4 regions of the Romboutsia sp. LXY-2 genome follow, and region 3 is predicted to be linked to each of the others. Evidence: riboswitches for the same ligand, from Rfam matches in the RefSeq annotation. Region 3 holds a riboswitch; each other region holds the start of a gene.
The links. Region 3 has a riboswitch for cyclic di-GMP ahead of ACI48P_RS15930 (hypothetical protein). Riboswitches for the same ligand answer to the same signal wherever they lie in the genome.
Positions count from the first base shown of each region.

Region 1: another riboswitch for cyclic di-GMP. It lies ahead of ACI48P_RS20705 (GspE/PulE family protein); the one in region 3 lies ahead of ACI48P_RS15930 (hypothetical protein).
Region 2: another riboswitch for cyclic di-GMP. It lies ahead of ACI48P_RS05600 (LuxR C-terminal-related transcriptional regulator); the one in region 3 lies ahead of ACI48P_RS15930 (hypothetical protein).
Region 4: another riboswitch for cyclic di-GMP. It lies ahead of ACI48P_RS10235 (glycosyl hydrolase family 18 protein); the one in region 3 lies ahead of ACI48P_RS15930 (hypothetical protein).

Region 1 is NZ_JBKFGI010000019.1:39,143-45,389, forward strand. It holds gene purR (pur operon repressor) at 1-767, shown strand, start outside; gene spoVG (septation regulator SpoVG) at 899-1,177, shown strand; gene glmU (bifunctional UDP-N-acetylglucosamine diphosphorylase/glucosamine-1-phosphate N-acetyltransferase GlmU) at 1,390-2,763, shown strand; gene ACI48P_RS20700 (ribose-phosphate diphosphokinase) at 2,852-3,802, shown strand; cyclic di-GMP riboswitch class II at 4,079-4,162, shown strand; gene ACI48P_RS20705 (GspE/PulE family protein) at 4,274-5,953, shown strand; gene ACI48P_RS20710 (type II secretion system F family protein) at 5,976-6,247, shown strand, end outside.
Region 2 is NZ_JBKFGI010000002.1:109,848-116,094, forward strand. It holds gene ACI48P_RS05580 (replicative DNA helicase) at 1-559, opposite strand, end outside; gene ACI48P_RS05585 (hypothetical protein) at 571-999, opposite strand; gene ACI48P_RS05590 (helix-turn-helix domain-containing protein) at 1,223-1,591, shown strand; gene ACI48P_RS05595 (hypothetical protein) at 1,756-2,106, shown strand; gene ACI48P_RS05600 (LuxR C-terminal-related transcriptional regulator) at 2,229-2,834, opposite strand; cyclic di-GMP riboswitch class II at 2,857-2,941, opposite strand; gene ACI48P_RS05605 (response regulator transcription factor) at 3,256-3,678, opposite strand; gene ACI48P_RS05610 (glycoside hydrolase family 113) at 3,767-4,456, opposite strand; gene ACI48P_RS05615 (hypothetical protein) at 4,490-4,897, opposite strand; gene ACI48P_RS05620 (DUF2334 domain-containing protein) at 4,899-6,247, opposite strand, start outside.
Region 3 is NZ_JBKFGI010000009.1:93,392-99,638, reverse strand. It holds partial or broken gene ACI48P_RS15930 (hypothetical protein) at 1-1,466, opposite strand, end outside; cyclic di-GMP riboswitch class II at 1,568-1,651, opposite strand; gene ACI48P_RS15925 (YitT family protein) at 1,787-2,632, opposite strand; gene ACI48P_RS15920 (N-acetyltransferase) at 2,855-3,283, opposite strand; gene rbr (rubrerythrin) at 3,485-4,021, shown strand; gene ACI48P_RS15910 (Fur family transcriptional regulator) at 4,136-4,516, shown strand; gene ACI48P_RS15905 (HdeD family acid-resistance protein) at 4,838-6,157, opposite strand.
Region 4 is NZ_JBKFGI010000004.1:406,997-413,243, reverse strand. It holds gene ACI48P_RS10250 (glycine betaine ABC transporter substrate-binding protein) at 1-714, opposite strand, end outside; gene ACI48P_RS10245 (ABC transporter permease) at 728-1,369, opposite strand; gene ACI48P_RS10240 (MFS transporter) at 1,527-2,726, shown strand; cyclic di-GMP riboswitch class I at 2,850-2,933, shown strand; gene ACI48P_RS10235 (glycosyl hydrolase family 18 protein) at 3,144-6,247, shown strand, end outside.

The DNA of each region.
Region 1 (6,247 bases), on a different contig from region 3:
AATCTACAATAAGTGAGGATTTATTGGTAGTGAAAAATGTATTTGAGAAACTGGAATTAGGCAGAGTAATCACAATCTCAGGTGCAGCTGGTGGGGTTAAGTACATACCAAAAACATCTAAGGCAGAAAATGAAGAATTCTTAAAAGAATTATGTGAAAAAATAAGCGATCCTTCAAGAATACTGTCAGGTGGATTTTTATATTTAATAGATTTAATATACAATCCAAGTATCGCCTCTAAGATAGGAAAGATATTTGCATCAAATATAGATTACACAGACGCAGATTGTGTAGTAACTATGGAAACTAAAGGTATACCAATGGCACTTATGACAGCAAAGGCCATGAATCTTCCACTAGTTATAATAAGAAAAGATATAAAAGTATCAGAGGGACCTACACTTAGCATGACATATGTAAGTGGAAACAACTCTAAAGTAGAAAGTATGAGTTTACCAAGAAAAGCAATAAAGCCAAATAGTAAAGTTATACTAATAGATGACTTCATGAGAGGCGGAGGTACTATCAAAGGGATGGTAGACCTTATGACTGAATTTGGAGCAGAAGTAATAGGAACAGGAGTATTTATTTCTACTATTACACCAGAAGAGAAAATGGTAGAAGATTATATTTCTTTAATACAACTTGATGTTAATGGGGGACAAATATCAGTTGAGCCAAATTTAAAAACATTCATAGACGAGTACAGAAATGAAGAATTTGATGAGGTTTATGAGATAAATGAGATAATTGACGAGGAAGAGTAGAAATATTCACAAGAAATGGTAAAAAAAATAAAAATAATAAAGGATATTCTCTAACTCCATAGAATTAATTATTTAGATAAATATATTTACACTTATTAAAACAGTCAAAATCAAAAGGGGGATATTAAGTTATGAAGATAACTGACGTAAGAGTAAGAAAAATAACAGATGAGGGAAAAATGAAATGTATAGTTTCATTAACTTTCGATAATCTATTTGTTGTACACGATATAAAAGTAATAGAAGGGCACAATGGATTATTTATAGCTATGCCATCTAGAAAAGTAGGGGAAGGCAATTTTAGAGACATAGCTCATCCAATAAATGCAGAAATGAGACAAGTATTAGAAGAGTCTGTGTTAAAGGCTTATCAAGAAGCAGTGGCTCAATTAGAAGTTGCGGCTGAATAATTTTGAATATAAAAGAGATTTTGCTTGGAGTCGAACTATTCGACTCTTTTTTGCATGGAAAATTTCGTTTTGTTGTATACTTTTTCGTCAAAAAGTGCTATATTTATTTATGGAAATGAAAGAATTGTATACAAAACGAATATTTTACATAATACATAAAAATATAAACAATAATATATATAATAACAAATTTATTTGAATGGAGTGCAAAGATGAATTTTAAAGCTATAATCCTTGCCGCTGGCAAAGGAACAAGAATGAAGTCTAAATATCCAAAAGTAATACACAAAGTATGTGGTAAAGAAATGGTTAACCACGTAATCGGTGTTTCTAAAAATTCAGGTGTTAACGATATAGTCGTAATACTTGGTCACGAATCAGAAGTTGTAAAAGATAGATTACCTGAAGGTAGCATGATAGCAATGCAAACAGAACAATTAGGTACTGGACATGCTGTTATGATGGCAAAGGAATACATAAATGACAATGACACAATAGTAGTTTTATGTGGAGATACTCCTTTAGTAAAGGAAGAAACTCTTAAGAGACTATTTGACTATCATATAGAAAACAACTATCATGCCACGGTTCTTACTACAGTTGTAGAAAATCCAACAGGATACGGAAGAATAATAAGAGATACAAATAATGACTTATTAAAGATAGTAGAGCAAAAAGATGCTAGCGAAGAAGAAAAGAAAGCAAAAGAGATAAACTCAGGAATCTATTGTTTTAATGGAAAGAGTTTAAGAGAATCACTAGACTTATTAGATAATAATAATGCTCAAGGTGAGTACTACTTAACAGATACAATTAAAATAATGAGAGATAAAGGTCAAAAAGTTGGAGCTTATGAAGGTTCTACAATAGAAGAACTTATGGGAGTAAACTCTAGAGTAGAGTTATCTAAAGCTGAAGAAATAATGAGAAGAAGAATAAATGAATCTCATATGGTAAATGGAGTTACTATAATAGATACAAATTCTACTTATATAGAAGCTGACGTAAAAATAGGTAATGACACTGTAATATATCCAGGAGTTATGTTAAGTGGAAATACTGAAATAGGTTCAGAATGTATAATAGGTATGAATTCTAGTATAACAAACTCAATAATTGGCAATGGTACAGAGGTGATAAATTCTACAGTGGTAGATAGTAAGGTTGGAGAAAACACTAATGTTGGACCATATGCATACTTAAGACCTAAGAGTAATATAGGAAACAATGTAAAAATAGGAGACTTCGTAGAAGTTAAAAATGCTACTATAGAAGATAATTCTAAGGCATCACACTTATCATACATTGGAGATGCTCACGTAGGTAAAAATGTAAACATAGGATGCGGAGTAGTATTTGTAAACTACGACGGTAAAAATAAATTTAAATCAATAGTAAAAGATAATGCTTTTATAGGATCTAACTCAAACTTAGTTGCTCCTGTAACAGTAGAAGAAAAAGGATATGTAGCAACAGGGTCTACTATAACTGACAGTGTACCTGAAGGAGCTTTAGCAGTAGCAAGAGCGAGACAGGTAAACAAAGAAGGTTGGGTAGAAAAGAAAAATCAAAAAGGTAACAAATAATCTTAATTTGATGATTCTTTTAAGCTAAAAATTAGCTTAAGATGATTAATATAATATGTATCATAGTTTTAAATTTCGGGAGGATAAAATGAATACTAGCGGAAGTGAAATTAAAATACTAGCAGGTAATGCTTCAAAAGAATTGGCTGGAAAGATAGCTGATTACATAGGTGTACCTTTAGCTGATTGCCAAGTGGGAACATTTAGTGATGGTGAAATAAATGTTAACATCAATGAGACAGTAAGAGGTTGTGATGTTTTCGTAGTTCAATCTACTAATAGTCCAGTTAATGATAACTTAATGGAGTTATTAATAATGATAGATGCACTTAGAAGAGCATCTGCAGGTAGAATAACAGCAGTTATTCCTTACTACGGATATGCAAGACAAGACAGAAAAGCTAAGGCAAGAGATCCAATCACAGCTAAGTTAGTTGCTAACTTAATAACAGCTGCTGGAGCAGATAGAGTATTAACAATGGATTTACATGCAACTCAAATCCAAGGATACTTCGATATACCATTAGACCACTTACAAGGTGGAAAGATATTAGCTAATTACTTCAACAGCAAGAACATAGAAGATTTAGTTGTAGTATCTCCAGACTTAGGAAGTGTTACAAGATCTAGAGCATTTGCTAATACTTTAGAAGGTGACGTTCCTCTAGCTATAATAGACAAGAGAAGACCTAAGGCTAACGTATCTGAAATAATGAATATAATAGGAGACGTTAAAGGTAAGAATGTTATATTATTAGATGATATGATAGATACAGCTGGTACAATATGTAACGCAGCTAATGCATTAAGAGAGTTTGGTGCTAAGGATGTTTATGCTTGTTGTACACATGGTGTGTTATCAGGCCCAGCTATAGACAGAATAGAAGAGTCTGCTATAACTGAGTTAATAGTACTTGATACTATACAACTTCCTGAAGATAAGAAGATAGATAAGATACAAATTAAGACTGTGGCTCCTTTATTTGGGGATGCTATAAAGAAGATATTCTCTAACGAATCAGTAAGTATATTATTCTAGTAGGTTTAGTGGGCTATCGTTGAAATATGGGGGTCGTCGGCAATACACTATTGACCCATGCAAGCCAAGTTCGGGCTTGCGAATGGGTTCAATAGTGTATTGCTCTCCTCGCCCCAAATTTCAACGCGCTCTACTAAATTATTAGTGGTTTGAGGGAGTAGGTTAGGACCTAGCACTTTGTGCTAGGTCTTTTTTATGTGGTTTTATCGATGGATAATATCAAAAAGTGATATTATTTACAAAAAATGGATATATATTATGGTATAATTATTATAAATAATATTTTGAAACTGTGAAATATGCTCTGCATTTGGGCACCTGGAGTATATGAAGTTAGTGGTGCAACCGGCTATATTTTATAAACGCTTGTATATTTATGAGTGTTTACAGAACATAGCCTTTTTTATGTAATAAATGAAAATTACATTATTTAAGTCATAGAATAATACAAAAAGAAGGATTTGATTAAATATGAACATTTTAAATAAAAAAAGATTGGGTGATATACTAGTTGAAGCTGGCAAGTTAACAAATTATCAACTAAATCAAGCGCTGCAATCACAAAAAATATTAGGTAAAAAAATAGGAGAAGTATTAGTAGAGTTAAATATTTTAACCGAAGATGAGATTATAGATGCTGTAGAACAGCAAACTGGTATCAAAAAAATAAATCTTAATGAGACTATTTTTGATAGAAGAGTAATAAAGTTAGTACCTCAGAGTCTATGCGAAAAATATACACTGATTCCATTTGGAATAATTGAAAATAAACTAAAAGTTGCTTTATCAGATCCACTTAATATATATGCTATAGATGATCTGGCTATATCTACAGGTTTTGAAGTGGAATCATATATTACTAATAGAAATGATATTAATAAATTTATACAGAGATATTATAGTAGTGAGCAGATGAGTAAAGCAGCTGAAGAATTATCTAAAGAGAGTCTTGAATATAAGGCTATGGAAATTGAAGCTGATGAAATAGATGATGTAAAAAATGCACCTGTTGTCAAAATGGTCGAATATCTATTTAGAAATTCAGTGGAAATGAGAGCTTCGGATATACATATAGAACCCTTTGAAGACGAAGTTAGGATAAGATATAGAATAGATGGAAAACTTCAAATAGTAAATACATTACAAAAAGAAAGCCTAGGCCCCTTAGTTACAAGAATCAAGATATTGTCAGGACTTAATATAACAGAAAAAAGGGTGCCTCAAGATGGAAGAATACTAACAAAGATAAACAATCAAGATGTTGATTTAAGGGTATCTATAATTCCAGTTGTTAGTGGTGAGAAGATCGTTATAAGAATACTTAACAGAAGTACATTTAAAATGGGCATAGAAGTATTAGCAATGAGTGATGAATCTTTAAAGAAGTTATATAAAATAATATCAAAACCAACGGGTATAGTCCTAGTAACAGGCCCAACAGGTAGTGGTAAGTCTACAACATTATACACAATACTAAAACAGCTAGATTCAGAAGAAACTAATATAATTACAATAGAAGACCCTGTAGAATACACTATGAATGGAATAAATCAGGTTAATGTAAACGCAAAAAACGGAGTTTCTTTTGCTAGTGGACTAAGAAGTATTTTGAGACAGGACCCTGATATACTAATGATAGGTGAAATTAGAGACGAAGAAACAGCAAAAGTAGCGGTAAAAGCTGCTATTACAGGTCATTTAGTATTGAGTACACTGCATACAAATGATGCACCATCTACAATAACAAGACTAATAGATATGGGTGTTGAACCATACTTAGTATCTACAGCAATAACAGGAGTAATAGCTCAAAGACTAGTTAGAAAAATATGTAATAATTGTAAAGAATCATACAAGGCAGATATATATGAAAAAGGTATTTTAGGAGAAAGCTTAGATAAAGAAGTAATCCTATTTAAAGGTAAAGGTTGTGGATATTGTAATGATACTGGATATCAAGATAGAATCGGTGTATATGAAATAATGGAGATAGAAAGGGAACATAAAGATATAATAAGTGCAAATAAGGATTCGAATGTGCTAAGAGACATAGCTATAGAAAAAGGAATGACAACATTAGCACAAGAATGTAAAAATTTAGTTTTAGATGGAATAACAACAATAAATGAATTTATTTCGATATATATGTAATAAATAGATGGGGGTGAATCACTTGGCAAAATTTAAGTACAGAGCAATGAATCAGTCAGGAGAACGAATGCAAGCAGAGTGTGAAGCAGAGTCAAGAAGTGATGTAATATCAATGTTAAGAGTAAATGGTTACTATCCTTTAAAAATAGAGGAGATAGTTCAGAGTAAAGAAATAAAAATGGATTTATTCTCAAAAGTAACATTAAAAGATATAAGTATGTTTTGTAGACAATTTTACACTATGATAGATGCAGGAGTAACTATTAATAGATCACTAACGATACTAGCTAATCA
Region 2 (6,247 bases), on a different contig from region 3:
TAAGCTCTCCTTTAAACAAACCTCCTATGGTGTAATCTAATATGTTAATTCCAAATCTAAAGCCTTTTTCATCATTGTTTTCCAGAAAATTTAGCACATTTTCACATATTGAAGAAACATCGTCTTTGTATTTATCTTCTTGGTCTAATATTTGTTCTAATTTATTTTGAAACTTATATATTGATGTATCTAAGTTTTCTCCTTGTCCCATACTTTCAAATAATTTTTTACAATTTTTCACTATACATCTTCTTATGTATGTTTCTTTTAGTAGCTCAATATGTGTATCTATTGCATAGCACTGACATATTACTGTTAGATTGCTTAAGTATGATACTGTTGCTTCTACTGCTTGTTCATCTAGTTTTGTTTTTATTGTTTGTATATCTAGTGTTTTATTTTCTTTAAAAAGATTGTTCATTATATTAAAAATATTTTTGTTCAATTGTACTGTAAACATATCTTCTTTTAGCTCTTGTATTTTATAAGCTAGACCCTCATCCACTATGAAGCTTCCAAGTATTGATTGCTCTATGTTTATAGCTTGTAGTGACTTCATCTAATCCCTCCCTATCTACCAAACTCCGTCATCCAAAGTTTAAGATCTTTTGTATTTATATTATCTATTTTAGATGTTCCAAAATCTGTTCCAAAACTTGTTCCAAAACTGGTGCTATTTTTTACTGTGGTGTTATTTTTTGTTGCTGTAACGTATTTATATATTGATGATGTCTTAGTCTTCTTTCCATCTTCTACAAGCTCTATTATGTTTAATTTCTCAAACTCTTTTAGCATACGATGGGTTGCTCCTATAGACATATTTAGATCTTTTGATATAGCTCTTACTGTTAGTGGAAAATGCCCTGGCTCTAATTTTTTATTCATAGCACTTAGATTTTCTTTTCTCATAAGATAATGATTAAATATAATTTTTTGTAAGTCTTTTTCATAATCAAACTTCAATACTTCCCTATTCATTTTGTAATATCCTTTTGCCACATCTACTCACTCCCCTTTTAATTCATGTTCATGTTAATCTTTTAAATATTTTTTGTGTTAACTTTTCAATATAAGTTACTCTTTATGTTAACCATTTATTTTAATGATAGTTCCGTTTGTGTTAACTTTCAAGTATTATTTTACATATTTTCTAAAAATATGTTTTTAAAGTTTACATTTACAAAACTTTGTACTATACTTTTCTTATAGTGAGGTGGGTAACATGACTTTTGGGCAGAGATTTAAAGAGCTACGATTAGAAAAAAATTACACTCAACAAGAATTAGTTGATGACTTTAATAAATCTTATGACTATTCATTTTCCAAGGCTGCTATATCACAATATGAAAACGATAAAAGAATTCCAGAAACTGAAGCGCTTATAAAGTTCGCATTTTACTTTGATGTTTCTCTAGACTATTTGCTAGGTTTAAATTCAGAGAGAAATATGGACAAGCCAGATAAAGAAGTCGACTTAGTATCGGAGTTTCTTTCAGTTGGAAATGATTTATTTGATAACGATAATTTGAGCCGAAAAGAAAAAGATGCAATTTTTGAGAAATTATCAAAAATGTATTTTAGCTCTTTATAATTTTGCTACATGAGGTGGCAAAATTTTTTTAACTACCCACGGAACATGTGTTTGATTTTTAAAATATATTTTTATTTTTTTTATAAAATTTATTTGATTTTATTTATATTTTAAGTTTTGTTTTGCAATTTTATTTATATATTATTTTTTAGTGGGGTATTATTATGATTAGATTTGATGAGAGATTTAGGCAATTGTTGCTTGAGAAAGATTATAGTTTTGATGATTTTTCTCGTGAATTTGAGATGGAGAGTGGATATTATTTAGATTGTAGTGATTTTACTCAGCCAGATATGGATTTACCTCCATTTAATGTAGTTATTGATTTGTGTGGATTTTTTGGGGTTAGTTGTAATTATTTATTAGGGATTAGTACAGTAAGAGAGCCTGGTAGTATTGGTAATACTTATGACCAGTTTATTACTTTGGCTGCTTTGATTATTGAGAGTGATGGGTATGATAATGATTTTAAGAGGGATTTTTTTATGGGTATTAAAAATAAGTTTGGATGTTAATTGTGTTTATGAGTTTTAATTAGAAACAATTCGTGTACTTTATATAGCTAAAAGCAGCTATTTCTTATCAGAAATAGCTGCTTTCTATCAAAATAGCTGTTTTTTATTATTATTTATTTTATTTATAAACTAGCAATTCCTCTATTATAAGCAAACAAAGCTGCTTGCATTCTATCTTTAAGATTTAATTTTGATAAAATACTACTTATATGTTTTTTTACAGTATGCTCAGTAATAAATAATTCTTTAGATATTTCTGAGTTACTTCTTCCTTTTGCTATATACATTAAAATCTCATGTTCTCTCTTTGTTAATCCCTCTACATGTTCAGACTGACCATGTGATAGATATTCTTCTATTAGATCAGCATCATAATATTTCTTACCTCTAAATAACTGCTTTATAGCATACCCCATATCTTCTCCATTAATATTGGCCAATATATATCCATCTATTCCTGATTTCATGCACTTTGAAAATAATTTTGGATTTTCATAAAAATCTAGTACCATGATCATAGACGTAGAATTTTCCTTTATCTTTTGAAGTTCTGGCAAAAACTTCTCATTATTTCTATTTAGATCAATTAGTATTAAGTCATACTCATTTTTATATATGTCTGAAAATATATGACTTTCTTTAATATCCTTTACACATGCTTCGTTATATATAATCTTTGATATTCCCCTTCTGATTATTAATGATTCTGATATTACAATAACTTTCATACTTAATCCCCCCAAAATACGCCCGTTATTTAGCCGGCTGTACTATTAGCTCTATATACCTCTAAGTACCCACATCTAAGATATACTTCTTAGTTTCTAAATACTGCTTAATTATATTTAGTATTTAATTTATTATTTTTTAGCTTGTTAAATCCTTGTTTCCTGTATTATTATTTATACTTATATTTTAGGATATTTCTATTTATAGGTAATCATTAATAGTGAGTATCTTTTTTTCTACTAAAGTATAATACGTTATACACATTATGACATGTTAATTTTTTAAAAGACTTTTCAGATATAATAATTTGTAGCATTATGTCCGTTTTAGCTTATTTTACACATTGATTTAAATACAATATAAATTTTCTTGTTCATTATAAAAATCACATACTCATGCACAAAAAAACTTAGTTAGCTTTTAAACTTTGTTTTTAGTTGGTTTATTAGTTATATACTGAATTAATTCTGAATCATAAAATTTTTTGCCACTCATTACTTTCTTTATAATATATATTAATTCATCTTCATATGAAACATTACTTATATATCCATTAACACCTATTTTAGTGAATTTTAAAAAAAGATTTCTATCTTTATTGACGTCTAGTACAATTATTTTCAGTTTCTGAAAAACACTTTTTATATTAGCTAATTTTTCTACTAGTTCAGTATTATTTTTATTAACATCTATAAATATAATGTCTAGCTTAGACAAATCTTGATTATCTAATTTGTCACAATTTTGAACTACTTTTATATCAGTTACTTTACATATTTTTGTAAATAAATGACCTATTGAGTCTCTCGTTAGAAATGATTCTGATACAACTAAAATATTCATCTTAATATACCTCCACTGTACTCATAAAGAAATAATCTAATAATTACTTCTTTATGAGCATTCTTCTATTGATTTACATAATATAGTTTTATTTATACCAATTTTTAATGATTTTTTTTGATCTTATACATGGATAATAAGCCTTTTCATATGATTTGTCCCCTATCGCAAATATCGAAAATCCTATTAACCAATCTTCATTTTTAAATACTTTATTGTAAGCTTTAAAGCAATTCACCTGTTGAGAGGATGAATATATACGTGATAAATATGAATTGTGTGGCTCTATAGATGCTCCTAGACGCTTCGGGAAACCTAATTCTCCAAAAAATATAGGTTTATTCCATTTTTCATAGAAATTATATACTTCTTGTTTGACATTTTGATTTCTATTGTATACATTTGTACTTGTTAAAGCATTGACAATATCGTCTACATCAGCATTCATTTGATCAGTTAACTCAAAATAAGCAGATACCGATATGAAATCAAGTTCTCCAAAAAGCTTATTATTAAGCTTATTTTCGTATCTTTTCTGTGTTTCTGCATCTCCTTCTAATGTATACCACCAGTTAGTCCTATATGTCACAAGCCCATCATATTCTTGCCTGACAAAAGCTATTACATCTAACCACTCCGTTTCATATGATTCAATACGAACTAAATTTGATGATATATTTAAAGCATCTATATCATAAATATCGCATATATTCTTTATCAAATAATCTATTACAATATTTTTCCAATTATAAAAAAATGTGCTTATATCAGATGGCATCCATTCTGTTTCAGATAATCTGCCATCATTAATTCAAGGATATGGCTCTAGTATTATACTAATATTTTTCCCTTCTAATTCTTTTAATAAATTTATTGCTTTTTCTACACTATTTTTATCGACATCCATTGTGTTGGAAGTTAATGTATCAATATTAATTACTATAGGAATATTTATTGTATTCAATCCCATTTTATTAATATTCTTTAAAACATTCTCTATTTCATAATCAGTTGACAAATTTGAGCTTATAATTTTTTGGTTAAATTTATGATTTAAAGCTTTTTCAGAGTAACTAACTAAATTATTATGATCTATAGAAAAAAGCATAACTATACAAGATAATGGCACAATAGCGATTAGTAATTTATATTTATATTTCTTTTTCTTTTTCTTTCTTATTATTCTCTTATTTATTCTACCTTTAGCTCTTTTTTTCATATTATTTTTTCTTGAATAATTTTATTTGGAATACATACTTCACTCCAACTAATAAAATTATTACTACTACTCCTATACATGCATATTCTGAATATACTCTGGCTTGATAAGGTGATATTTTACTAGATTTTTCTACTTCGATATCACCATCGCTAACTTCAATTTTTAAATCTGATGTTTTTGTTATACTGTCTATACTTCTTAAGTCAAACCACTCTAAATTTGGAGTACTTTCTTCTAAGGTTTCTATTAATAATCTTAATTTTTCTATACCTAAATGTGGGTGATAAAATACACCTATCATGCCATCTGAAAAATCACTATACATAGTGGAATTATATTTTATACTCTTTAAATCTTCTTCAAAACTATTTTCACCTAGAAAACCTAAGTTTTCTGGAATAACTGTCATTCCATTTAAAAATGTAGGGTTAGACTTATACACTGGTGAATATGTGGTTTCCATCGTTTCATCTGAAATTTGTATTTGTCCCACATATGTTGAGAAATACTCTGATACTATTTTATATCCATTTTGTGATATGGCATAGTGAGGTGCTTCAAATGCAATCGGATATAGATCATGAGTAACTAACTGTTCTATACCGGCTTCTATTTTTTCTCTTACGTACTCATCTTCTGAAATTCCATTTGGTCTATCTAGCGGTGCATCTAATTCAGAATCCCAAAACTCAAATCCTTCTCCAGTTTCAGAATCTCTATATTGATGAGTATAACCATGCATTACAATGCTACCACCATTCTCTTGCATATATTTTAATGTTTTAATCATTTCAGGATAATCTTTCAGGTTATATGTTTTATTGTTTTCTACATCCCTATGTGTTGGTATTACAACTACCATATATGGAATTTCTTTTTCTTTTAAATACTTAGCAACTTCCATTAATACATCTGGATTTCTCGCAGGAGTTATATCCTCTAATCTTAATGTTTTTTGATTTTCTACCTTTGCTTGTTGTTCATTAAAACATTCAAAAAGCCCTTCTCCTAAATAATAACTTAGTTCTGTGAATAAGTTAGTGAATGCAAAGTAATATGTATCTTTTGCTTCATTGCTAACAAACCACGGTATTTTTTTACCCTTTACATTTGTATATTGTAAGACTTCTCCTTCTCCTATCTTTTCTATTCCCCTTAATATTTTAGTAGATTCTAATTTATGACTTCTCCCCTTAAAAGTTATATTATCTATAACTAGTTCATCACCATATTTTATAAAAGAAAATTTTGATTTTATTTGCTCTACATTATATCCAATACCTATTAATTTCCCCTTATATCTATCTAACTTATTTATTATGTTAGAGTTTATTTGCTCTTCAGCTA
Region 3 (6,247 bases):
TCAACTGGCACTTCCGGTTTCGTTGGATCAACTGGTACTTCCGGCTTCGTTGGATCAACTGGTACTTCCGGTTTCGTCGGTTCCTCTGGCACTAAAGGTGTTTCCTCTTTTTCTGTTTTAACTGTGTTACTTACTCTATTACCGTCTTGATTGTAAAGAGTATTTGAAACAGTCGTCCCAGGTTTTACATTTGAAAAATCTGTTACTATTTTTATTTCTTGTCTAACATTTTCTTCTAATGCTTTTTTATTAGTTATATTAACAATGTGTGTTTTCTCATCATAATTTACATCAAAGTAATCTGTCTCTTCACTTGAAACATATTTAACATCTCCATGTAATTTATCAAATATATTTATTCCACCTTTATCAAATCTATTGCTATTTTCAAATACTATAGTATATGTAACGATTTGATTAGGATCATTATGCTCTATAAAGTTTCTATCTACTTTTTTATATCCAATAGTAGATCCAGAATAATCAAATGGAATTACTTCAAATTCTTCTTTTCCAGTTAATCTGACTCCATTTTCTGTATAATCTATTTTTGCTGTATTCAAAAGTTCCATTGTATCATCTAAAATTTTTACTGTATATTCTATTCTATACATATTAGTGTCAGATTTAGTTATTAAGTTATCATAATTTAAATTTCCTAAATCAACGAGAAAATTATCTTTTGACTTTTTTATATCCTTTACTTTATCTCTAGCATCTTTTATTTGCATGCCATAAGGACCGTTATAATACCTTTTAATTTTAAGTGAATCTTCTACTAATTCCATACCATAAGGTAATTGGTCACTTACAATTACCTTATCTAAACAACCATTTTTAGTATTTACTTCTATTACGAAATCAACCGTCTTGCAACCTGGTTTAATTTCTCCGCGTTGTGCAGCTACTTGTGTGTAGTAATTATTCTTAGGATTTGTCGGTGCATATTTAATTAAAACTCTATTTTCTGTACCTACTTCCCCATGTCTTTCAGGGCTTATTGTTATGGTGCTACTAGATTTTATATCTCCTTGGGATACAGTTACCGTAGCATCGATATCGTAGTTTGTATTATTCCTCGCCATGGCCCCTAATCCAAAGTATCCTTGAAAGCCTAACCTAACATTCTGTCCAAATACAAGTCTATACACCCTATCAGATACTTTCTGTATTTCTTTGAAATGCTTATTTCCTTCCCATCCAATTTGTACATTTTCAAGTCCTTTAGGAATTTGGACTTCCATATAGTCCCCTTCTTTTAATGCTCCATTGTTATTGATGTTGTAATCAACTTTAAATTTCACATATGAACCTGATTCTACCTTTTGAGAATCAGTAGTAATATTTACTGACATATGACTACTGGTCTCTGTAGCAAAAACTAGGCCAGGATTAAAGTTGTATACTAGGTATATAAATGCAAATATAAAACATAATAACCTTTTTACACCATTCCTTTTACTCATTTCTGTTCCCTCCATTGATTTTAATTTTTATAGTCTTTTTTTGCCTAGTGTTTATTTCATAGTTAAATGAATTATATTTAAAACAAAAAAAGACTATGATTAAAAATCATAGCCGGTTGCATCACTAACTCAACATACTCAAGGTGCCCATATTAAGAGTATGCTTCAACGTTTCTATGTGTAAAATTGTACTTAATGATGTAATTGATTATATCAGTCCTAAGGCACTTTGTAAATAATTGGTATGATTTCTTACTTATTTTTTTTCAAATTTTCTTATAAATTCTTCTTTCTCCAATTAACTAGTGTCTTTTATTCATCTATAGCGCTTTTACTTTAAACCCTCCACCTCTTACTTCATCTACATTATTAATAGATACAAATGCATTTTCATCAGTTTCATATATTAATTCTTTTACCTTAATAACTTGATTCGATGATACTATACAATAAATTAACTTCTTTTTATTATTCGTATACGCACCTTCAGCTTCTAAGAAAGTAACTCCTCTATGTATCTTAGTCATTATGGCTTCAGCTATTTCTTCATATTTATCTGATATAAGCAAAATAGATTTCTGTTTATTAAAGCAATTTTTTGCAGCTTCTAATGTTACAGACGTTATGTACATAGATACTATAGTGTACATAGCCAGCCTAACACCAAATATCATCCCACCAGCACACACTATTAATGTGTTTATTAATAAAAATGTTAATCCTATAGGTATATCATACTTTATTTTTAAAATAGCTGTAACAATATCCATTCCACCTAAAGATGCATTAGCTTTAAAAATTAATCCTAATCCTATACCTACAAAAACTCCTCCAAATATTGATTGCATCATAATATCATCGATATTTATAAATGCAAATAAATCTTGTGTAAATCCTAGTGCTATAGAATATATAATCATATTTATTAAGCTACTGTAGAAAAACTCCTTATCTACATATTTTCTAGAATATAAAAATATAGGTATATTTATTACGAATATAAAAATACCCATATTAATATTGTACATATAGTCTACAAGAACTGCTATTCCGGCAAAACCATTACTAAGTAAATTTGCCGGAGCCAAGAATCCATTGATTCCTATAATTGATAATATAATTCCTACAGTAATTAATAAGATTCTAATAAACTTATCTTTCCCCATTTAATTTCTCTCCTTTTTATATAATTAGCCCCCTAAGATAATTATATATCAATTACTCATACTAATAGTTGTATACATATATATCACCTAAAATTTATTTGTATGGTATTCTGTATCTGTAGGTAATCTATAATAACTAGTATCGAAATTTATTTTCCAATTTATTTCCATCATTCTATATCCTTGTTACTTATTATATCAAAAGTATAAAAACACACTTTATTAGAGTGTGCTTTCCATAATATATTCTATATATCCCGAGTCTTCATTATTTTGTTCTTTAATTATCTTAAATCCTCTATTAATATAAAACTTAACTGATTTATAATTATCCTTATATACTGCTAAATTTAATTTTTTATATCTTGCTAATGTGTAATTTATTAAACATTTACCTATGCCCTTCCCTTGTGATTCTATATCAACGAATAAAGCACCAATAAACTCATTATTTATAACACTTATAAATCCTTTTATAATATCATCCTCTTCATATACAAAAGTATTCGATATTGGTATGTACACATTTTTTACAGTATCATAGTTAATCTCCCAATATTGTTTTTTCATGAATTTATGAGCTTCTATAGTACTTTCTAGCCATATTTCCATTATTTTATCTATATCTTTATTTTCTAATTCTCTAATCATAATATTCACCCTTTCTATATATCTATATTTAAATATTAACATTATTAATTCTATGTTACTAGGTTCATAAATAAATCTATATTGATCTTGCACAATATTTAAAAGTTTCTAACCTATCATAAAAAATTGTTGACAATAAATCTAAAGATGGTTAATATAATAATAGTAATCATTACTACTATTACTCAGGAGGTATTAACTATGAATTTAAAAGGAACTAAAACAGAACAAAACTTAATGGCCGCTTTTGCAGGTGAATCTCAAGCTAGAAACAAGTATACTTACTATGCTTCTCAAGCTAAAAAAGAAGGTTACAACAAAATAGCTGCAGTATTCGAAGAAACTGCTCATAATGAAATGGCTCATGCAAAAATGTGGTTTAAGCTATTACATGAAGGTATTCCTACTACTGAAGAAAATTTAAAAGATGCTGCTAGTGGTGAAAACTACGAGTGGGTTGATATGTATGAGCAATTTGCTAAAGATGCAGAAGAAGAAGGATTCACTCAAATAGCATTCTTATTAAGAGCTGTTGGTAAAATCGAAAAGCAACACGAAGAAAGATACTTAGAACTATTAAAGAATGTTCAGGAAGAAAAAGTATTTGCTAAAGAAGAATCAGTTGAATGGAGATGTATGAACTGTGGCCATGTTCACGTAGGACCTAAAGCATTAGCAAAATGTCCAGTATGCGACCATCCTCAATCATACTTTGAAGTAAAATCTGAAAAATTCTAATTGTATTAATATGTATTCCTAAACTTACCATACAATAATAATTGACAATCAGGGTATATTTTTTTAGAATAATATTAATAATAATTACTATTATTATTCTAAAGGAGGAATGTTATGAAGTTCTCAAAACAACGAAAACTAATTCTGGATACAATACTTGAGAGTGATATACATCCTACAGCTGATTTTATTTATAATCATCTAAAAAAAGATAACCCTGAATTAAGTTTAGGAACTGTGTATAGAAATTTAGCTCAATTAGTTGACAATGGCTTTATAAGTAAGGTTAGCATGCCTAATCAACCTGATAGGTTTGATAAAAATGTAAGTTCACACGCTCATCTAATTTGTAATAGTTGCGGTGAGATTTATGACCTTGAGTCAGATACAATAGATAAGTTTATTAATTCTGTTTCAGAAGAAGAAAACATATCTATTACTTCCTACGACATCATTTTTAATGGTATCTGTAGAAAATGTAAAAAAAATTCTTAAAATATATAATTTAATTTATCGCAAAAAAACTTCTCTTACCTATATTATGGAAAGAGAAGTTTTTATTTTAAGATAGATTAGATTGCTGAAAGTATTATTTTTTCAGTTATTTTAATATAATGGTATGCTAAACTTACTTGTTAATAACTTTGTATAATCCACAGCTATTAAATCAAATTTTAATCATTAAGATGCATTTTCATATTAAAAATGGTGGATATCTTAACTTAATTATTGATAACGTTATCCTAATCAATAATGAACTATAATTCTGATAAAAAAAGACACTGTTACTCTTTTAAAGTAAAGCGTCTTTATAATTTATAAACATTTCTCTTCTTTTAAACTTACAGACTTATCCGTGTAAATATTTCTTGTTACAACCATGCTATTTCTTTTGGCAAATTCATTTTTCAAGTATTCATAGTAAGCTCCTGGTGTAATTATTCCACTAACCCCTAAAATATCCGTTCCACAACGTCCTATAACACTATCTGCTAACAGTACACAATTTGTATTTAATCCAAAATAAGTTTTAAATTTACCCGACTTAAATTTGAAAAACTGTGCACCTGTAGATTTATATAGCATACTTGCATAATCTGTATACTTACTCATATCTTCGTCCTTGTTTGCTAATACTACTGGAGGCTTCCATTCCACTAAATCTGATTTTATATCTTTAATTCGATTATCTATACTAAGCTTTTGAGCTTCATTTAATTTTAGCCCATAGCTAAATAGTGTCTTTTTGCCATAATTAATACAAAAATCAATATATTTTTCTTTATCACAACTAAATAGTACTCCTCTACCTACCATACCATATAGCTTATAAGATGATTCATCATAATTACCATAAGACATCATCTCTCCATTATAAAACAAATCTACATGGCCTACTACACCAACTCCACTAGGAGTTACATGTATAAATACTTCTAAATCAGGTTCTTCATTGTTTTCACTACTTATTCCTATATCGTTACTAACATCAAAATATTCATTTATTTTTTTTAATACTCTATGTGGCATTAGTGCTACAAAAAACACAGGTAATGTTATTCTAACTTTACGCTTTATCTTGTTTTTAGTTTTTTGTGGTATTATTTCACTAATAAAATCTTTCATAAAATCTAGTCCAAATAAAAATAAATATATTGATATAATAAATAAAATTCCATTTAAATGTATCAAAGGATCTAGTAATGATGTAACCCCAAATACAAAGTAAATTATACACTTCATTACTAAACCTAACTTTACATTTATATCGTTTTTTAAATATATAGCTATAGTAATTAGTTTAGCTATGCCATTTAGTATTAAATATAGTGCAAATATTATTGGTAATATTGATAGTGATACATTAGGTAATAACAATAAGCTAGTTCCTAATATTAAATTTAACATAGATTGACTTAAAGTCGCATTATTGGCTACATCATCTTTTTTATTTACAAATACACTTATAATTTGAGATACTCCATTTAATATAAATGCAAATGATATAGCTTTCATTACCATATTTAAAAAATCTGCTCTTCCATATAAGGTAACAATTCCTACTACAATTAATGATATTCCAGTAAAAAATAGATTTCCTCTATTTATATATGATTTATTTACTGCTATTCTCATGGGGACCCCCTTATGCAATATATATATTCTTCTAATTAGATTCTTTAAGATATTTCAATAAAATTATATCATCTTTTTCTTTCTATATAT
Region 4 (6,247 bases), on a different contig from region 3:
TTTATCATCTTCAAGTAATACAACATCAGATGCGAATAATTGACCATCTGTAGTAAACACATTCATTACATCTATATTTTTAGAGTTTATTGATTGATACTTAAGTCCTATATCTATGTCAGCGGTCTTTTTAAAATTTAGATTGTAGGTTTCACATAAAGCATTATAACCATCATCTCTTTCAAAAAAATCATACTCAGCACCAAATACAAGTTCTTTAGAATACTTAGCTAAGTCTGAATAAGTTTTAATGTTGTATTTATCTGCGATATCTTTTCTTACTACTAATCCGAATGTATTGTTAAATCCGTACAGCCCACACCAAGTAAGGTTATATTGTTCACCATATTTATTTTGGAGCTCTTTGTATAAAATATCATCATTAGGTATTTCTGTTTCTTTAAGAACAAAAAGCCAACCTGTACCTGTATATTCAGGGTACATATCAAACTCGCCATTTATTAATGCTGGGTGGATGTTGCTAGTACCTCCACCAACTCCTTTAGTAATATCTACGTTTAATTCTGTATTTTCTTCTATTAATAACTTTAAAATTTCAGCTAATATGAATTGCTCTGACATTGGTTTAGTAGCAATTCTTATTGTATCTGAATTGTTTACTTCTTCTTTACTACATCCTGTTATTAGACTAAATGTTAAAATAATTGCGGAAGATAAAGATACAATCTTTTTAAAACATCTTTTTATTTTCATATAATCACCCCTATTATATTAATCTCCATTTCTTTTTAACAAGTTTTTCTATTTTACCAATTATCAAGTCTAAACTAGATGCTAACACTGCAATTAATAAGCTTCCAGCCACAGTTAAAACCGTATTGTTGGTAGTAATACCTCTATATATAGCTACACCAAGCCCACCAGCTCCGATAAAAGAAGCTATACCAGCTAGGGCGATAGTCATAACCACCATATTTCTAAGGCCTGACAATATTACAGTTGTAGCAAGAGGAATCTTAACTTTTAGCAATATCTGCATGGTACTACTCCCCATACCTTTTGCAGCTTCAATAATAGATGGGTCTATTGTTTCTATTCCAGTATATGTACTTCTAACCATTGGAAGCAGCCCATAAATACTTAATGCTATTATGGCACTAGTATTTCCTATGCCTGAAATCGGAATTAAAAAACCTAATAGTGATATTGATGGAATTGTGTAAATAAAATTTACTATAGACATTACTATTGGAGTTGATTTTTTATAATGACTTATAGAAATACCAATAAGGATTCCAAAAAATGAAGCAATTAATATTGAAATAGTAGAAATTTTTAAGTGCTCAAATGTTAAATTTATAAAAAAGTCACTTCTATCAAAATATATATTAATAATATCTTTAAACATAGTTACCTCCTTGTTTAACCTTATAAAATATTATGTCAAGTTAGGTTAGATTATAAGTTGTACCAAGAAATTTAAAGAATTTTAGCACGTATAAGCTAGGCTTTGTGTAATATACTAAAATTAAGAGCAGATTTATTATATATAGGAGAGAAATATAATGATTAGAAACAGTGCGTTATTTAGTAAGAAAGAATTAAGAAACTTTTGTATATATAGATTGGCATTTGGAGTTAGCTATAGTATATTAATTCCAATTATTCCTTTATATTTAAAAGATTTAGGACTAACTACTGTTATAATAGGAACAGTTTTGTCCTTTTATGGAATTAGTAAAACTCTAGCTCAGATACCATTTGGAGTTATTAGTGATAAAATAGGCGATAAATTAAATTTGAATTTGGCACTTATACTTATGAGCATTGTTATATTTTTATATACTTTGACCAAGAATCCTAATTATGCAAGCATACTGTATATAATTCAAGGTGGAGTACTCGGAATGGCTGCTCCAGCCACTTATTCAATACTTTCAAGATCTGTAGATGAAAAAAGAAGAGGCGAAAGTACGGGACTTGCATCGGCAGTATTTACTTTAGGTGGTGGGATAGGTTCTTTTATAGGTGGGTACTTGGTGGCAATTTTAGGAAATTACAGACTAGCATTTTATATATCATCTCTTGGAACATTATTAACTCTTATATATGTTATGTTAAAGTTAAAAAGTGCTCATAGTAATAAACTTGGAAAAGCTAAAGAAAAAAATTCTTTAAAAGATGTTTTTATAGAAATTAAAAAATATAAGCTGGCTTATAAAATAATAGTATTAGGTAGTATTGCTTTTTTAGGTGATTACATTTATGGATGTGTAGTAGCATTAATTCATTTTTATTCCACTGATGTTTTAAATTCAACTATTGCTTATTCTTCAGCTATTATATCGATTTATTTGGTTGTATTTGGAGTAGGAGCACCTATTGCAGGTTGGATAAGTGATAAAATAGGAAATAGAAAGCAGTTATTTTTATCTTTTGTTGTCATGAATCTTATTTTATTAGCACTAAGCTTTATAAGAGATGTTCCTTTATTTACAGCTGTTATTATAATATACTTCTTAGGTGCAACTTTCCTTAATGCATCACTACAAAGTGTTTTATCAGAGTTTGGAAGTAATAAAAAAGTTAAGGGAATTATATTTGGGTTTGTTGGAGCTAGTGAATCTTTGGGATTTGCTGTTGGGCCATTTGTTTCAGCTTATATTTATAATATAAATAAATCGTGGTTATTTTTAGGGCTTTTGGGAGTATCACTAATTGTATCAGCTATTTACTTGTCATTATATAAAAGAGCTAGAATATAGTTATATACTAATTTTTAATAGATTTGTAAATGGAAATGTATAGACAAATAATAATAATGTATAAAAAAATATAAAAATGTATAAACATTTGGAGGGAAAGTACGTATAATTATCCTAAGAATAAAATTCAATAGGCAAAATTAGAGAAATCTAATGACGCAAAGCTATAGGGGCTAAGGTTATAAACTATGCCAGCCAGTTGCCAAAGGGTAAATATACTTTTTGTTATCCATCTAACATATTTTATTACTAATATGTCTACTTGATGTTTAGAAAAGCTACTTCTTTGGAGTAGCTTTTTATTTTAAACAAAAGTGGTTTACCTAAATGGTATAAAAACATTTAGGAGGAAAAATATGCACATCAAAAAAACTAAGAAAGACAAAAAAGGCTGTTGCAATAGCAATAGTAGGTAGTATGCTAATAAGTGCAGGAGCGCCATTTATTGGGGTAGTAAGCGCAAATGCAATGGAGGTAAATGCCAAAAATGCACAAAGTCAAAAGCGTAATGTAATGTATTACGGTGATTGGTCTATTTGGGGAGGTCAAGGAAACTTCTATCCAAAAGATATACCAGCAGATCAATTAACGCATTTAAATTTTGCATTTATGGACTTTGATTCTAATGGAAATTTAGTATTTACTGACAAGGATGCAGCAGTAGGAGCGCCAGTTGGACAAGATGGAGTACAATGGGGAGCGCCAAATGCAGGTATTTTAATAGCACTTCAACAATTAAGATCAGAAAATCCAAACTTAAAATTAGGAATATCCCTAGGTGGATGGTCAAAATCTGCTGATTTCCCAACTATTGCAAAGGACCCTGTTAAGAGAGCAAACTTCATTCAAAATGTTGTACAGTTTGTAGAATACACTAATATGGATTTTGTAGATATAGACTGGGAATTTGCTGGTGAAGTAAGGCAACCAGATAAGGTAGATAATAAAAATGATGAAGGTAACCCTTATGCAAGTAAAGAGGATAAAGAAAATTATATTAAATTACTAGAAGAATTCAGAGTAGCTTTAGATAAAAAAGGTGCAGAATTAGGGAAGAAATATGAGTTAACTGTTGCACTTCCAGCACCTAAGAAGAAAGTAGATACAGGAATAGATGTAGATAGATTATTTAATATTGTAGATTTTGCAAACATAATGACTTATGACATGAGAGGTGCTTGGGATGAGTACAGTGGACATCAGACAGGATTATACCCAAATCCAAATGAACCATTAAAAGGAAATAATCTATCAATTGATGAAAGTGTTGATTATTTAATAGAAAATGGTGCAGAATCTGAAAAAATAGTAATGGGAGCAGCTTATTACACTAGAGGTTGGGACAAAGTTTCTAAAGGAACTGATTCTACTTTACCAGGATTATTTGGAGAAGCTTCTGTAACAACAAAAGATGCAGATCAAACACCATCAAGAGGTGCAATAAATGAAGCACCGTTAACATCAGGAGATGGAGGACGTATGTCAGGGGTATGGTCATATAGAAGTATAGATAAGTTAAAAGCAAGTTATCCAGGACTAAAAGAATACTGGGATGACACAGCAAAAGCACCATATCTTTACGATGAAAGTACTGGGAAGTTCTTTACATATGATAATGTAAGGTCTATAGAAGAAAAGGCTAATTATGTGCATGAAAATAATTTAGGTGGGATGATTGGATGGATGCAATCACAAGATGCACCAACTACATCAACTAAAAGAGATGAACTAACAAAAGCGACTAAGGAAGGACTATTTGGAGCTTCTGATTTACCAATTCATAACATTGTTTATTCAGAATTAGAAGTAGATGCAACTATAAATACATATGAAGTAGAGTGGGGAGTAGAAAGAAAAGGCTATGAAATAACTATAAAAAACAATGAAAACCCTCAAGAAACTAATACAGTATTAAAAGAAGTAGAAAGAGGTGCTGAAACAATAAAGTCACCTAAATTATACATAAAAACAGATAAGCCTCTAAACAGAGGAGATCATATGGCGGGTACTGTAACATATGAAGATGGATATACTGTTGTAGATTTAAAGTCTGTGTGGGAAGGTAAAAATATAGAGCAGGGACAGTCATATACTTTTAAATTATCAGGAGACTCAAAGATAGAAGGTATAGAATTAGTTCAGCGTATGTCAGAGAACTCTCCAGAAATGTATAAGCAAACTATATACGGTGAGTCAACAAGACCTGAAGTAAATAATGCTCCAACAATTTTAGGAGTAGAGGATAAGAGTATTAAAGTTGGAGATACATTTGATAAATTATTAGGAGTTAGTGCAACAGATAAGGAAGATGGTAATTTAACTTCTAGAATAAAAGTAGAAGGAAGTGTTGATACATCAAAAGAAGGAAGATATGAGTTAAAATATTCAGTATCTGATAGTAAAGGATTAGAAAGTGTAGCCAATAGAGTTATAACTGTTGAAGCAAAAGAGGTAACACCGCCACAAGAAGATTATAACTTTGGTGTAGGAGAAGGGACAGAGTGGCCATCGCAAGTAAATTCGCCATTTGCTGATATGACAGCATGGAATGATGGAGACTTTTCTAATAATGGAGCATTAAACTTAAAGAAAATATCTGAAGATACTGGTGTAAAATTCTTTAACTTAGGATTTATACAAGCAACAGGTGGAATATCTAATGGTAAAGTAAACTGGGGATGGGGAGGTTTTGATGTTTTAAATGAAAAAAATAATGACAACTCTCAATACCAAGGGTTAAAAAAATCTATAAAAGATATAAGAGAAATAGGTGGAGACGTAGCAATATCATTAGGTGGATTAAATGGAGTAGCGATATGGGAAGCAACTCAAGATGTGGATGTACTTTATAATACATATAAAGAAATAGTACAAGGCTATGGATTAACTAGACTTGACTTAGATATAGAAGGACCTTCAACAAATAAATCACATAACGTTGCAAATGCTAAAGCTATAAAAAAATTAAAAGATGAAACAGGTGTAGATATTGTATTGACGTTAGCAGTATTACCAAGTGGATTAACTTCAGTACAGTTAGATGTTTTAGAAGCTTATTTATCACAAGGTGTTGATATTGAAGTAGTAAATATAATGACTATGTGTTATGGACCTGCAACAATACTACCTGGAGAAAACTATGGAACAGCATCGTTAAGAGCTGTTGATAATACAAAAGATCAAGTAAAAGAATACTTTAAAAAGTTTGCAAATATCGAATTAAGTGATAGTGAATCTTATAGAAAAATAGGAACAACTCCATCAGTAGGCTTTGAAGGTGAAGCTCATCCAACCTTTACAAAAGATTGGACAAAGCTAGTTGTAGATCATGCTATTGAAAAAGGATTAGGTATGACTTCAATGTGGTCTATAAATAGGGACTCTATGGCCCAACCTAATAAAGGTATATATGCACCATATGAACATACTAATTTATTTAATAAGTTTATGGAAGAATCACCTGAAGTAGGAAACCAAGCTCCTGTTATAAATGGTGTAGAAGATAAAACTATATACTTAGG